2 regions of the Micromonospora sp. NPDC049801 genome follow, and region 2 is predicted to be linked to the other one. Evidence: predicted binding sites of a transcription regulator. Region 2 holds the regulator's gene; the other holds the start of a gene.
What was found. The regulator HrcA, encoded in region 2, represses chaperone genes, less so after heat shock. The targets are predictions, from matches to a motif close to GGTTNGCACNCTCNNNNNGAGNGTGCNAACC.
Positions count from the first base shown of each region.

Region 1: groL (chaperonin GroEL) is a predicted target of HrcA. The motif match lies at 4,322-4,352, and genes of this name have one in related genera.

Region 1 covers NZ_JBFAMS010000011.1:117,502-124,793, reverse strand. The annotation lists gene AB0I89_RS20590 (S8 family serine peptidase) at 1-1,149, shown strand, start outside; gene AB0I89_RS20585 (GNAT family N-acetyltransferase) at 1,189-2,124, shown strand; gene AB0I89_RS20580 (hypothetical protein) at 2,201-2,446, shown strand; gene groL (chaperonin GroEL) at 2,505-4,127, opposite strand; gene AB0I89_RS20570 (hypothetical protein) at 4,400-5,617, opposite strand; gene AB0I89_RS20565 (cold-shock protein) at 5,732-5,935, opposite strand; gene AB0I89_RS20560 (GNAT family N-acetyltransferase) at 6,220-6,750, shown strand; gene paaN (phenylacetic acid degradation protein PaaN) at 6,842-7,292, opposite strand, start outside.
Region 2 covers NZ_JBFAMS010000020.1:12,316-19,607, reverse strand. The annotation lists gene AB0I89_RS28955 (SDR family oxidoreductase) at 1-269, shown strand, start outside; gene AB0I89_RS28950 (16S rRNA (uracil(1498)-N(3))-methyltransferase) at 565-1,299, opposite strand; gene dnaJ (molecular chaperone DnaJ) at 1,301-2,449, opposite strand; gene hrcA (heat-inducible transcriptional repressor HrcA) at 2,523-3,545, opposite strand; gene AB0I89_RS28935 (DUF4870 domain-containing protein) at 3,757-4,398, shown strand; gene hemW (radical SAM family heme chaperone HemW) at 4,461-5,684, opposite strand; gene AB0I89_RS28925 (enoyl-CoA hydratase-related protein) at 5,704-6,513, shown strand; gene AB0I89_RS28920 (SDR family NAD(P)-dependent oxidoreductase) at 6,554-7,292, opposite strand, start outside.

The DNA.
Region 1 (7,292 bases), on a different contig from region 2:
CGCACGGCGGGGCGGCTACGGCTCGACCCGGTGCCGTACTACCTGGTCAACGCGGTCGAGGTGGACGGTGGTCCGGCCGTGCGCGCCTGGCTCGCCCGTCGGCCCGAGGTGGCCCGGGTGCTGATCAGCCAGCGTCTACGGCCCCTGCCCGCCCCGGCGGGGCAGACCCGGGGCACCGCGCCGGCACCGACCGGCCCGGAGTGGAACATCCGTCAGCTCGGCGCGGACCGGGTCTGGTCCCAGCTCGGGGCGACCGGCGCGGGGATCGTGGTCGGCAGTTCCGATTCCGGCGTGGACGGCAGCCATCCAGCGCTGCGGCCCGGGTTCCGGGGCGGTGACGACTCCTGGTACGACCCGTGGGACGGCACCCGGGCACCGAACGACCAGGGCGGGCACGGCACCCACACGGTGGGCAGCGCGGTCGGGCGCAACGGCATCGGCGTGGCCCCGGACGCGCAGTGGGTGGGCTGCGTCAACCTGGACCGCAACCTGGGCAGCCCGGGGCACTACCTGGACTGCCTCCAGTTCATGCTGGCGCCGTTCCCCGCGGGGGGTGACCCGTTCACCGACGGCCGGCCGGAGCGCGCCCCGCAGGTGCTGACCAACTCGTGGAGCTGCCCCTCGATCGAGGGTTGCGACCGGGGCGCGTTGCTGCCGGCCACCACGGCGCTGGACGCGGCCGGGATCTTCGTGGTCGCCGCCGCCGGGAACAGCGGCCCGTGGTGCGCGTCGATCGACGAACCACCCGCGCCGTACGCGAACGTGCTGACCGTGGGCGCGGTGGACGCGCAGCGACGCGTCGCGGAGTTCTCCTCGCGCGGGCCGGTGGAGGGCGGCGCGGGCAAGCCGGACGTGCTGGCCCCCGGGGTGGGGGTCGTCTCGGCCATGCCCGGCGGCGGGTACGCGGCGCTGGACGGCACGTCGATGGCGACCCCGCAGGTGGCGGGAGTGGTCGCGCTCATGTGGTCGGCGAACCCGGCGCTGATCGGCGATCTGACCCGGACCCGGCAGATCCTGCGGGACACCGCCACGCCGGCCGAGCCGACGTACCGCTCACGCAATCCGAGTGACGCCTGCGGCACCCCGGCGAACGTCACCGGCGCCGGGCAGGTCGACGCGTACGCCGCCGTCCGCGCCGCCCGGGGGTGAGCAGGGCGGGAGGCGGCGGGTGATCTAGGGTCGGCACCCATGGACGCCGAGATCACCGTCACCGAGCTGGCCCTCGATCTCGCGCCCGCCGTGGCGCGGCTCTGCGCGCAGGCCCTCGACCTGCCCGAGGACGCCGCCGAGGCGGACGCCGTCGTGGACGTCCTCTGGCCGCGGGCCGCCGTCGACCGGACGGTGATCGGGCTGGGGGCGTACCGGGCCGGCGACCTGGTCGGGGTGCTGCTCTGCTCGGTGTCGCCGACGGAGCCGGGCATCGGGCACGTGGACCTGGTCGCCGTACTGCCGGGGCAGCGTCGCCGGGGCGTGGGCCGCAGCCTGGTCGCCCGGGCCGAGCGGGCGCTCGCCGAGCACGGCGTGACCGAGGTGCTGCTGGCCGGAAACCCGCCGTACTACGCCTGGCCGGGCATCGACGTGCGGTACACGCCGGCGGTGTGCGCGGCCCTCGCGCTCGGCTACCAGCAGGACCGGACCGCCTGGAACATGACGGCGGACCTGTCGTACGACGAGTCCCCGGCGCTGCGGTCGACGGAGGCCGCCGAGCGGCGGCTGGCCGGGCAGGGCATCACGGTACGGCGGGCCGAGCCCGCTGACCTGCCGGCGCTGACCGCGTTCGCCCGGTCCACCTTCGGCGGCGCCTGGGACGGTGAGCTGGCCGGATCGGTGGGCCGCGAGGGGGCCGGCTGCCACCTGGCGGAGCGGGCCGGCGAGGTGCTGGGCTTCGCCGCCTACGGATCGTCCCGGCCGAGCTGGTTCGGGCCGATGGGCACCGCCCCGGCCGCCGAGGGCTCGGGCATCGGCGGAGTGCTGCTGCGACGCTGCCTGCGGGATCAGCGTGCGGCGGGACTGGACCGGGCGGAGATCGGCTGGGTGGGGCCGGTGCCGTTCTACTCGGGCAGCGCGGGTGCGCGGATCGAGCGGGTCTTCTTCCTGTACCGGCGACGGCTTGGGGCCGAATAGCGGTCAAATGGGACATTGACCCATTCGTCCGCGTCGGGCATCGACGCCCCCTACCGTTTCGGTAGAGGAGGCAGCCATGACCACGGATGACGACCAGACCGAGGACGGCCCGCCGATCACCTGGAAACCGGCCGACGAACTGCCCGGCCAACTGCCGTTCGACCGGTTGGACTACGGCGACGCCGAACAACTGGCCGAGATGAGCACCGACGGCCGACCGGCGACCGAGGAACCGCAGGAGATGGTGGACGCGCCGATCCGGTCGCTGCCGCCGTACGACCGGGCGCAGAAGCGCCGCAACCAGCGTCCACTGCCCACCTGACGACGAACGGGGCGGACCACGTCAGCGGCCCGCCCCGTTCGGTGTGTCGGAACTGGACTCAGAAGTCCATGTCCCCGCCACCCGGGCCAGCCGGGGCAGCCGGGGTCTTCTCCGGCTTGTCCGCGACGACGGCCTCGGTGGTGAGGAACAGCGCGGCGATCGACGACGCGTTCTGCAGCGCCGAGCGCGTCACCTTGGCCGGGTCGATGATGCCCGCGGCCAGCAGGTCGACGTACTCGCCGTTGGCGGCGTTGAGGCCGTGACCCGCTTCGAGGTTACGGACCTTCTCCACCACGACGCCGCCCTCGAGGCCGGCGTTAACGGCGATCTGCCGCAGCGGGGCGTCCAGCGCGACCTTGACGATGTTGGCACCGGTCGCCTCGTCGCCGACCAGGTCCAGCTTGTCGAAGGCGGTCTTGCCGGCCTGCACCAGCGCGACGCCACCACCGGGGACGATGCCCTCCTCGACGGCCGCCTTCGCGTTGCGAACGGCGTCCTCGATGCGGTGCTTGCGCTCCTTCAGCTCGACCTCGGTGGCCGCGCCGACCTTGATGACCGCAACGCCACCGGCCAGCTTGGCCAGCCGCTCCTGCAGCTTCTCGCGGTCGTAGTCGGAGTCGCTCTTGTCGATCTCGGCCCGGATCTGGTTGACCCGGCCCTGGATCTGCTCGGCGTCACCGGCACCGTCGACGATGGTGGTCTCGTCCTTGGTGACGACGACCTTGCGGGCGTGGCCCAGCATGTCGACGCTGACGGCGTCGAGCTTGAGACCGACCTCCTCGCTGATGACCTGGCCGCCGGTGAGGATGGCGATGTCGCCCAGCATGGCCTTGCGGCGGTCACCGAAGCCCGGCGCCTTGACGGCGACCGACTTGAAGGTGCCCCGGACCTTGTTGACGACCAGGGTGGCCAGGGCCTCGCCCTCGATGTCCTCGGCGATGATCAGCAGCGGCTTGCCGCCCTGCATGACCTTCTCCAGGATCGGGAGCAGGTCCTTCACCGACGAGATCTTGCTGTTGACGATCAGGATGTACGGGTCGTCGAAGACGGCCTCCATACGCTCCGGGTCGGTCATGAAGTAGGCCGAGATGTAGCCCTTGTCGAAGCGCATACCCTCGGTGAGCTCCAGCTCCAGCCCGAAGGTGTTGCTCTCCTCGACGGTGATGACGCCTTCCTTGCCGACCTTGTCCATCGCCTCGGCGATGATCTCGCCGACAGTGCTGTCGCCAGCGGAGATGGAGGCGGTGGAGGCGATCTGCTCCTTGGTCTCGACGTCCTTGGCGAGCTTGGACAGCTCCTCCGAGACGCTCGCGACCGCGGCCTCGATGCCCCGCTTCAGGGCCATCGGGTTGGCGCCGGCGGCCACGTTGCGCAGGCCCTCGCGAACCAGGGCCTGGGCCAGGACGGTCGCCGTCGTCGTGCCGTCACCGGCAACGTCGTCGGTCTTCTTGGCGACCTCCTTGACCAGCTCAGCGCCGATCTTCTCGTACGGGTCCTCGAGCTCGATCTCCTTGGCGATGCTCACACCATCGTTGGTGATGGTGGGGGCACCCCACTTCTTCTCGAGCACGACGTTGCGGCCCTTGGGGCCGAGGGTCACCTTTACGGCGTCGGCGAGCTGGTTCATGCCCCGCTCGAGGCCGCGGCGCGCCTCTTCGTCGAACGCGATCATCTTGGCCATACGGCGTTGTCCTCCTGGACACTCACGGGCCACCCGAGATGTGTGCCCCGGATGGGCCGCCTGGTGTACGCACCTTGGGACGTCGCCACCTGGCGACGACGACGTCCTTCGGCCGGGCCGGATAGCCCGCGACGACCGGCCATGTGCTGCCCCGGTGTCTCCACACCGGCGCAACCAGGCCCCACCGTCCCGACCATTGGCACTCACGGTATGCGAGTGCCAATGACTTGTTTAGCACTCTCACCTGCCGAGTGCAAGCACGATGAGCCCGGTCAGTCGAGTTCCGCGGCCAGTGTGGCCCCGTTCACGGGCCCCTCATGAGCCCGTTGCTCGGCGTACGTGATCAGCAGACCGACCAACTGGGCGAGGTGGGCCGGCAGGGCCAGCACCGCCGTGACGGCGATGACCACCACCACCCCGACCGCAGGGCCCGGGGACGCGAACGGATCCTCGCCGAACGCGCCGGTGCCGGCGGACTCCAGGATGCCGGGCACCACGGTTCCGATGATCACCGCCGCGCCCACCAGGGCCACCCGGCCGAGCAGCATTCCGAGCCGGTCGTGGAACATCCGGAACGACCGGCCGATCGGGTTGTCCCGCTCGAACAGGTAGACCGGGCCGGCCATGCTCAACGCGAACGCCAGGTAGATCCCCGGCAGCACGCAGAAGCAGACTCCGATGCCGATGAGCAGGCTGACCAGCAGCGTCCAACCCCACAGGCCGACGGCCCGGCGCAGCCCGTACCGCAGCGCCGCGTCGAGCCGGGCGGGCCGGCCGGCCGCCTGCTGGGTGATCACCCAACTGCCCGCGGCCCAGCCCAGCGCCTGCACCAGGCCGATCAGCAGGCTGCCGCCGACCAGCACGACGACGAGGGTCAACAGGCTGGTGGCGAAGTTGTCCGGCAGCCCGGCCGACGGGTCCGTCTCGGCCTGCGCCGCCCAGGTGGGCGACGGGTCCAGACCGAACGAGATGACCGACAGCACCGCCGCCGGCAGGACCTGGGTGAGCAGCATGATCGGCACCAACTGCCGCCAGCCCCGACGCAGCGCGCCCCAGAACCGGTCGAACCAGCCCCCGATACCGGCGCCGGGCGGAGTGACCAGGGCGTCGTTCGGGTCGAGGCCGTAACCCGGCGGGTACCAGCCGACCGGTGCCCCCGGATACCACGGCTGACCGCCGTAGGGACCGGCCCCCGGCGGGTAGCCGCCGGTGGGCGGAAAGGCCCAGCCCTGCGGCGGCGGACCACCGGGCTGACCCCATGCTCCCTGGGCGGGACCCCAGCCCGGCGGCGGACCGGCGGGCTGACCCCACGCCTGCGCCGGGTCCCCGCTCTGCGGCGGCGGGCCCGCGTGCGGCAGGCCAGCGTCCGGGACGGGCGGGGTGCCCGGAACTGGTGACGCGCCGGAGCCGTCGCCGGGTGACGTCGGGTCGGGCCGGCTCGGCTCACCCGGCCCGGAGGGCGTGGCGGGTGGCGGCGGCTGGTCGGTCATGAACCCTCCTCAGCATCGGCTGGAACGGTTCACGATCTTCCCGGGCCGGCGTCCGCGCCGCAGCCCCGACTCGCCAGCCGGTCGCGCAACAGCCGGCGAGCAGATCGGGATCGGTCAGCCGATGACGCGGACGTGCTCCGCCTGCGGGCCCTTCTGACCCTGGGCGATCTCGAACTCGACCCGCTGACCGTCGTCGAGCGCCTTGTAGCCGTCCATCTCGATCGCGGAGAAGTGGACGAACACGTCCTGACCGCCGTCGACGGCGATGAAGCCGTAACCCTTCTCGGCGTTGAACCACTTCACAGAACCCTGTGCCACGGTGCACTTCCCTCACTCTGCGCGGCGTTGCCTGCCCGGCCGTCCGGCACCGCCGGACACCCACGAACCACCACCTCAGCGATCGACGGCGACCGTTGAAGGAGGTGATCGAAATCGCACGCTACACGAGGAGTGACGGGAGCGCACGACCACAAATCGGGCATAGTTCGTAGCGATCCGAGGCTCCGTCGGATTCATGACGATGGTTGCGTTTGGACCGGATGGAGGGGGTCTGGCGGCACGGGTCACCGGTGCGCGTCCGCCCCTGTGGTAGGCATGCGGTCATGAGCACCGACACGGGCTCCGCGCCCCTGCGGCAGGCGCGGATCCACCGGGTACGACCGCAGGACGCCGCCCGGATGCGGGCGCTGCGACTGGAGATGCTCGCCGACGCGCCGTTGGCCTTCCTGGAGACGTTGGCGGATGCCGCGGCCCGACCGCACAACGAGTTCGCCGCCCGGGTGGCGTTCACGTCGACCGGTCCGCACACCGCGCAGTTCGTCGCGGATCCGGGCGGCCGGCTCGTCGGGCACGCCGGTGGAACGGTCGCCCCGAACGAGCCGGGCCTCACCGTGATCTACGCCGTGTACGTCACGCCGGCCTGGCGGGGCAGCGGGCTGCTCGGCGAGCTGATCGACGGGGTGGCCGCCTGGTCGCGGGACTGCGGCCGGCCGGAGCTGCTGTTGGAGGTGGTGGTCGGCAACGACCGCGCCTACCGGGCCTACCAGCGGCTCGGCTTCAAGGACACCGGCGTACGGGTCCCCCACCCCACCATCCCCGCCCTAACCGAACTACAAATGCGCCGAACAGCCTAACCCCCCCTCCCCCCACCGACCCCGGTGATCAAGAGGTTCGCGTCAAGAACAGCGTGATTTCTGACGCGAACCTCTTGATCACCACGAGAGGTCAGGCGTGGCGGCGGGACTGCACGATCCGGAACCGGTTGGCCACGTAGGCGCCGTCGGTCAGGGCGGAGTTGGCCGCCGCGTTGGCGCCGCTGCCGTGGAAGTCGGAGAAGGCCGCCGACTGGTTCACGAAGACACCGCCGGTGAGGTTGGCGGACAGGTGCACACCGACCTCGACCGCGACCGCCTCGGCGGCGTCCAGCACCGCCTCGTCGGTCGAGTAGACCCCGGCGGTCAGCGCGCCCTTCTCGCCGATGGTCCGGCGCATCAGCTCCAGACTGTGCGCGGTGGAGTCGGTCGCGATGGCGAACGAGATCGGCCCGAACCACTCCCGGCCGTACGTCTGGGCGTCGTCCGCGGTCAGCTTCACGACCGTCGGGGTACGCACCACCGCGTCGGCGTACGACGGGTGCGCCACCGTCCGCGACTCCAGCACCGGCTCGCCAACCTTG
Region 2 (7,292 bases):
TGAACGCGCTCGGTCAGTCCCTCGCCGTGGCGCTCGCGCCGTACGGCATCACGGTCGCCACGGTGGCGCCGGGTTTCGTGGCGACCGACATGACGACCGAGCACCTGCGCGGCGAGCGGGGCGCGGCGATCCGGGCGCAGAGCCCGTTCGACCGGGTGGCCCGGCCGGAGGAGATCGCGGCAGCGGTGCACTGGCTGGCCTCGCCCGAGGCCGAGTGGGCCTCCGGCACGATCGTCGACCTCAACGGCGCTTCGTACCTACGCAGCTGACCTCGCGATTCACGCTCGGCGCGGCGTTCGCCGACCGACCGGCGGTGCGCTGCGCCTCCTGCGGGCGGACGGCCGACACCACTGTGAGCGTGATGCCTGTCAGTCATCTTGATGACTGACAGGCATCACGCTCACAGGAGTGAGCGGCTCCGATCCGCCCGCATCACCGGCCCGCGAGCCGCAGGCACCAGCGGCCGAAGCGAACGCGGGCCCAGGCTGGCGGCCGAAGCCAGCGGCGGCAGGGTGGCGGCCGAAGCCAGCGGCGGCAGGGTGGCGGCGAGTCGGGGGTGGGCGACTACCAGCGGCCGAGGCGGGTGGCGAGCACGCTGAGCGCGGCCACGCCGGCCGTGGAGGTACGCAGCACCTCCGGCCCGAGGCGTACCGGCCGGCCACCGGCCTCACGGAAGGCCGTCAGTTCGGCCCGGTCGATGCCGCCCTCGGGGCCGACCACCAGGACGATCTCCCCGGCCGACGGCAGGTCGACGCCGGTCAGCGGCTCGTCGGCTTCCTCGTGCAGGACGAACCCGGCGGCGGCGCCGGCGATCCGGCGGGCGACCGTGGCGGTGGACTCGTCCGGCGCGCCGGCCACGACGGGCAGCCAGGGCCGGCGGGCCTGTTTCGCCGCCTCGCGGGCGGTGGCCACCCATTTCTCGCGTGCGCGTACGCCCCGGTCGCCGCGCCACTGGGCCACCGAGCGCGACGCCGCCCAGGGCACGATCTCGTCCACCCCGACCTCGGTCATCGCCTGCACGGCCAGCTCGCCCCGGTCACCCTTGGCGATGCCCTGCACGGTGACGATCCGGGGTACGGGCGCGTCCGCGTACCCCCGGGAGGTGACCGCGACCTCCAGGCTGCCCCGGCCGACGGTGGTGACCACGGCGGCGGCCGTGCCGCCCCGACCGTCGGCGAGCAGCAGCTCCTCGCCGACGCGCAGCCGCTGCACGGTTGCGGCGTGGTGCCCCTCCGGGCCGTCCAGGGTCAGCGCGTCACCGGTGGGCAGCGCCTCCACCAGGAACAGCGGCGCCGACACCTCAGGCGTGCCCGTTGAACGCGTCGCGCATCCGGGAGAAGAAGCCGCCCTGCTTGGTCAGCTCGGCGACCTCCTCGCCCCGGGTCTTGGCGAAGTCGCGCAGCATCTTCTCCTGGTCGGGGTCGAGCTTGGTGGGCGTCCGGACGTCCAGGTGCACGTAGAGGTCGCCCCGGCCGGTGCCGCGCAGGTGCGGTACGCCCCGGGCGCGCAGTCGCAGCGTGCTGGCCGGCTGGGTGCCGGCCTTGACGTCGACGGTCTCCTCGCTGTCCAGCGTCTTGATGGTGAGCCGGGTGCCCAGCGCGGCGGCGGTCATCGGCACGGTGACGCGGCAGTGCAGGTCGTCACCCTTGCGGGAGTAGACGTCGTGCGGACGCTCGTGGATCTCCACGTAGAGGTCGCCGGCGGTGCCACCGCCCGGGCCCACCTCACCCTGCTGGGCCAGCCGGATCCGCATGCCGTCCTCGACGCCGGCCGGGATCTTGACGGTGAGCGATCGGCGGGTGCGTACCCGGCCGTCGCCGGCGCAGGTCGGGCAGGGGTGCGGGATGGTGGTGCCGTAGCCCTGGCAGACGGTGCACGGCCGGGCCGAGACCACCTGGCCGAGGAAGGTGCGCTGCACGGACTGCACCTCGCCCCGGCCGGCGCACGCCTCGCAGGTGGCCAGGTGGGTACCGGCCGCGGTGCCGGCGCCCGAGCAGGTGGTGCAGAGCACGGCGGTGTCCACGGTGATCGGGGCCTCCACGCCGAACGCCGTCTCGTGCAGGTCCAGTTCGAGGCGCAGGATCGCGTCCGCGCCCGGACGGGTCCGTGGACGCGGCCCGCGGCCGGCGCCGCCCGCGGCGCCACCGAAGAACGCGTCCATGATGTCCTGGAAACCGACGAACGGGCCGGCTCCCCCCGGACCACCCGGGCCGCCCGCGCCCCCGCCGCCGGGGGCGAGCGGGTCGCCACCCAGGTCGACGATCTGCCGCTTCCGGTCGTCCGAGAGGACCTCGTACGCGGCGTTGATGTCCTTGAACTTCTCCTGGGCCTCCGGGTCCGGATTGACGTCCGGGTGGAACTGGCGTGCCAGCTTGCGGTAGGCGCGCTTGATCTCGTCATCGGAGGCTTCCCGGCTGACACCGAGGATGCCGTAGTAGTCCCTGGCCACTGCGTTCCGTGTCCTCATGTTCGTCTCGCGTTGCGCCGACCGGCGGCCGCAGCCGGCCGTCGGCCCTGACTGGTCAGTTCTGGGCCAGCAGCTCGCCCACGTAGCGTGCCACGGCGCGCACCATGGCGATATTGCCGGGGTAGTCCATCCGGGTCGGCCCCAGCACTCCCAGGCCGCCCACGATGGTGGCCCCCGGGCCGTACCCGGTGCTGACCACCGAGGCGGCACGCAGGTTGTCGAACTCGTTCTCGTCGCCGATCAGCACCCGGGTCGTGCTGGGCTCGGTCTCGCCGATGAGCTTGAGGAGCACGACCTCCTCCTCCAACGCCTCCAGGATGGGCCGCAGCGAACCCTGGAAGTCGAGCAGACCACCCCGGGTCAGGTTGGCGGTGCCGGCCAGGGCGATGCGTTCCTCGTGCCGCTCGACGAGCGTCTCCAGCAGGACGGTGGAGAGCGTGGTCATGGCCGGGCGCAGCTGCACCGGCGCCTCTTCCACCAGCGCCTGCACCAGCGGTGGGGTGTCCGACATGCGCTCACCGGCGAGTTTCTCGTTGACCAGGCGACGCAGGTCGGTGACGTCATCGGCGGGCACCGGTCCGGGCAGCTCCACCAGCCGCTGCTCCACCCGGCCGGTGTCCGCGATCATCACGAGCATCAGCCGGGTGGTGGAGATCGGCACCAGCTCCAGGTGGCGGACCGAGGAGCGGGCGAGGCTCGGGTACTGCACCACGGCCACCTGCCGGGTCAACTGGGCGAGCAGCCGTACGGTGCGGTGGACCACGTCGTCGAGGTCGACGGCCCCGACGAGGAAGCGCTCGATGGCCCGGCGTTCGGCCGGACTGAGCGGCTTGACCCGGGACAGCCGGTCGACGAAGAGCCGGTAGCCACGGTCGGTGGGCACCCGGCCGGCGCTGGTGTGCGGCTGCCGGATGTAGCCCTCCTCCTCCAGCACGGCCATGTCGTTGCGGACCGTCGCCGGGGAGACCCCGAGCTGGTGCCGCTCGACCAGCGCCTTGCTGCCGACCGGCTCCTGGGTCGAGACGTAGTCCTCGACGATGGCGCGGAGCACGGCGAGCTTCCGGTCGTCCAGACCCATCCTCCGCACCTCCTGTCGCACGTCGGCCGCCGGCCCACCCGGGCCGACGGACCGTCCTGGCACTCGACTGTAACGAGTGCCAGTCTACGTCGGCGTGCCCGCCGACGCGATGATCAACGACGGCCCGTGACATCCCGCGGGCCGATCGGCCCGGACGACAGGGCGATGTCGCTCTGGTGCGGCGTTGCTCACGGCACCTACCGTGACAACCATGACTGAACCACCTCGCCCTCCCGGCGCGGGAGACCCCGGCAACTACCCGCCGGAGCCGAATCTCCCCGGCTCGTCCTCGTCGGCCGAGCCGCCCACCGCACCACTGTCCGGGGCGCCCGGCCCGGGCGGCTATCCCCCAGCCGGTGGCTATCCGCCGCCCACCGGTGACCAACCGCCGTCGGGCGGCTACCCTCCGCCGGGCGGCTACCCCCCACCAGGGGGTTACCCCCCGCCGGGTGGCACGACTGGCGGGTATCCGACCGGCGGCGCGTACGGCGGCCCCGGCGGCGGTTACGCCAACAACGAGGACAAGACCTGGGCGCTCGTCGCCCACTTCGGCGGCGCGGCCGGGATGATCATCAGCGCGGGCGTGCTCGGCTGGATCGCCCCGCTGGTGGCGTTGCTGGCCCGGGGCAGCCAGTCCCCGACCGTCCGGGCGCACGCCGTGTCGGCGCTCAACTTCCAGCTCGTCTGGTCGATCGTCGGCCTGGTCGGCTGGGTGCTGTCCTGCATCTTCATCGGCTTCATCGGCGTCGTGGCGGCCGTCGTGCTCGGAGCCGTGTGCGGCATCCTCGCCGGCATCAAGGCCAACGAGGGGCAGCTCTACCGCTACCCGCTCTCCGCCAACCTCATCAAGTGATCCGGGCCGGCCGCTCCCCCGGCCGGTCCGGCACACCGCCGCCGGCCGGGCGGGCGTCCGGCTCAGGGCAGCAGGTCCCGCACGACCGCGTCGGCGAGCAGCCGGCCGCGCAGGGTGAGGACCGCCCGTCCGGCGGCGTACCTCTCGGCGTCCAGCAGACCGTCGGCGAGGGCCCGCGCGGCACCGGCCCGGCCGGCGTCGTCGAGCACCCCCAGCGGCAGTCCGCTGGCGAGCCGCAGCCGGAGCATCACGTCCTCCATGTGCGCCTCGTCCGTGGTCAGCACCTCGCGGGCCAGGCCGGGTGACGCGCCGGCCGCCAGCCGCTGGGCGTACGTGGTGGGGTGCTTCACGTTCCACCAGCGCACCCCGCCGACGTGGCTGTGCGCGCCCGGGCCCAGGCCCCACCAGTCGGCGCCGGTCCAGTAGAGCAGGTTGTGCCGGCACCGGGCCTCGTCGGCGCGCGCCCAGTTGGACACCTCGTACCAGGAGAGGCCGGCCGCGTCGAGGGCGGCCTCCGCGGCCAGGTAGCGGTCCGCCGCCACGTCGTCACTGGGGTACGGCACCTCGCCGCGCTTCATCCGCGCGGCGAGCCGGGTGCCGTCCTCCACGATGAGGGCGTACGCGCTGACGTGGTCGACCCCGGCGTCGACGACCTGCTCCAGCGTGCCGGCGAAGTCCTCGGCCCGTTCCCCCGGCGTGCCGTAGATCAGGTCCAGGTTGACGTGGTCGAACCCGGCCTCGCGCGCCTCGCGGGCGGCGGCGGTGGCCCGGCCGGCGCTGTGTTTACGGTCCAGGATCGCCAGCACACCGGGCGACGCGGACTGCATGCCCAGCGAGATCCGGGTGTAGCCGGCCGTGCGCAGCAGCTTCAGCGACTCCGGTGTGACCGACTCCGGATTCGCCTCGGTGGTCACCTCGGCGTCGGCGGCGAGCCCCCAGGTGCGGTCGATGCCCTCGAGGATGCGGGCCAGGTCGTCGGCGGGGAGCAGGGTGGGCGTGCCGCCACCGACGAAGACGGTGTCGACGCGGGGTGGCGGGTTGTCGCCGAGCACCCGGGCGGCGAGCGCCAGCTCGGCCAGCACGGTGTCGGCGTACGCCTCGCGGCTCGCGCCCCCACCCAGCTCGGCGGCCGTGTACGTGTTGAAGTCGCAGTAGCCGCAGCGACTGGCGCAGAACGGGACGTGGACGTACACGCCGAAGCCGCGCGCGCCGACCGCCGTGGTGGCGGTGGCGGGCAACGATCCGTCGCCGGGGACGGTCTCACCATCTGGAAGGACGCCGGGCATGGCCACTAGTGTGCCCGGCATGACCTCTCCCGACGTGCTCGTGCGGGTCGCCACGGCCCGTGGGGTGACCACCCTCACCCTGGACAGCCCGCACAACCGCAACGCGCTCTCCACCGCCCTGATGACCCAGTTGCTGGCGGGGCTGACGGACGCGGTGGCCGACGACGCAGTCCGGGTGATCGTGCTCGACCACACCGGGCCGGTCTTCTGCTCCGGCGCGGACCTGAAGGAGACCGCCGCGGCGTACGCCAGCGGAACCGTGCCCGCCGGCATGCTGGGCGACGTGCTGGCGGCGCTCTGGGAGTGCCCGAAGCCGATCCTGGCCCGGGTCGCCGGGCCCGCGCGGGCCGGCGGACTCGGCCTCATCGCCGCCGCCGATCTCGCGGTCTGCGCCGACGAGGCGACGTTCGCGTTCACCGAGGTCCGCATCGGGGTGATCCCGGCGGTGATCTCGGCGACCGTGCTGCCCCGGCTGCACCCGCGCGCCGCCGCCGAGCTGTACCTGACCGGGAACACCTTCGACGGGCGGCGTGCCGTCGAGGTCGGCCTGGTGACGGCCTCGGTGCCGGCCCAGGAGCTGGACGACGTGGTGCGGGGCTACTGCGACTCCCTGGTCCGCGGCGCGCCCGGCGCGCTGGCCGGCGCGAAGGATCTGCTGCGCCGGCCGGGCACCGCCGAGCTGCGCGGTGACCTGGCCCGTCTCGCCGCGCTCTCGACCGGCTACTTCCTCTCCGACGAGGGCCGCGAGGGGGTCACGGCGTTCCGGGAGAAGAGGTCGCCGCGATGGGTGGCCGCTCTGGACGCCGAACGCGGTGACCAGGCCGGGTAGGACCGCGGACGTCGGCCGGCTGCGGCGGCGCCCCGAAGGGTCACCACGCCGTCGCGCCACCGTCGACCGCGTAGTTGGCGCCGGTGATGTACGACGCCCGGTCCGAGGCGAGGAAGACCACCAGCTCGGCGACCTCCTCGGGGCGGGCGAAGCGCTTGAGCAGCGTCTTCGCCGTGATCGCGTCCCGGGCCTCCTGGTCGTCCCCCAGGTCGCGTTCACTGGCCGGGGTGAGGATGGGTCCGGGGCTGACCGCCACCGCCCGGATGCCGTGCGGCGCCCCTTCGAGCGCGAGCTGGCGGGTCATGCCGATGATGCCGGCGTTCGCCGCCGTGTGGCCGACCATCGGCGGGACGTGACCTGCGATCATCCCGGCCATCGAGGCCGCGTTGATGATGACGCCGCCACCGCGCCGGACGAGGTACGGCCAGGCGAACTTCGACACCAGGTACGGAATGTCGAGTTCACCGGCGATCGTGTACCGCCAGTCGTCGACCGAGAAGTCCGGCAGGGGGCCGAAGCGCAGCGCGGCCGCGTTGTTGTAGACGACGTCGAGCCCCCCGTACGCGGCCACGGCGTCCTCGACGAGCTGACGGACCTGTTCCGGGTCGGTCAGGTCGACGGGCGCGACGCTCGTCATCTCCCCACCGGCGGCCCGGACGAGGTCGACCGTCTCGTTGTTGCCGTCCACCTGGATGTCGGCCCCGACGACCTTCGCGCCCTCGCGGGCGAAGGTCAGCGCCGCGACGCGCCCCAGACCACCGCCCGTGCCGGTCACGAGT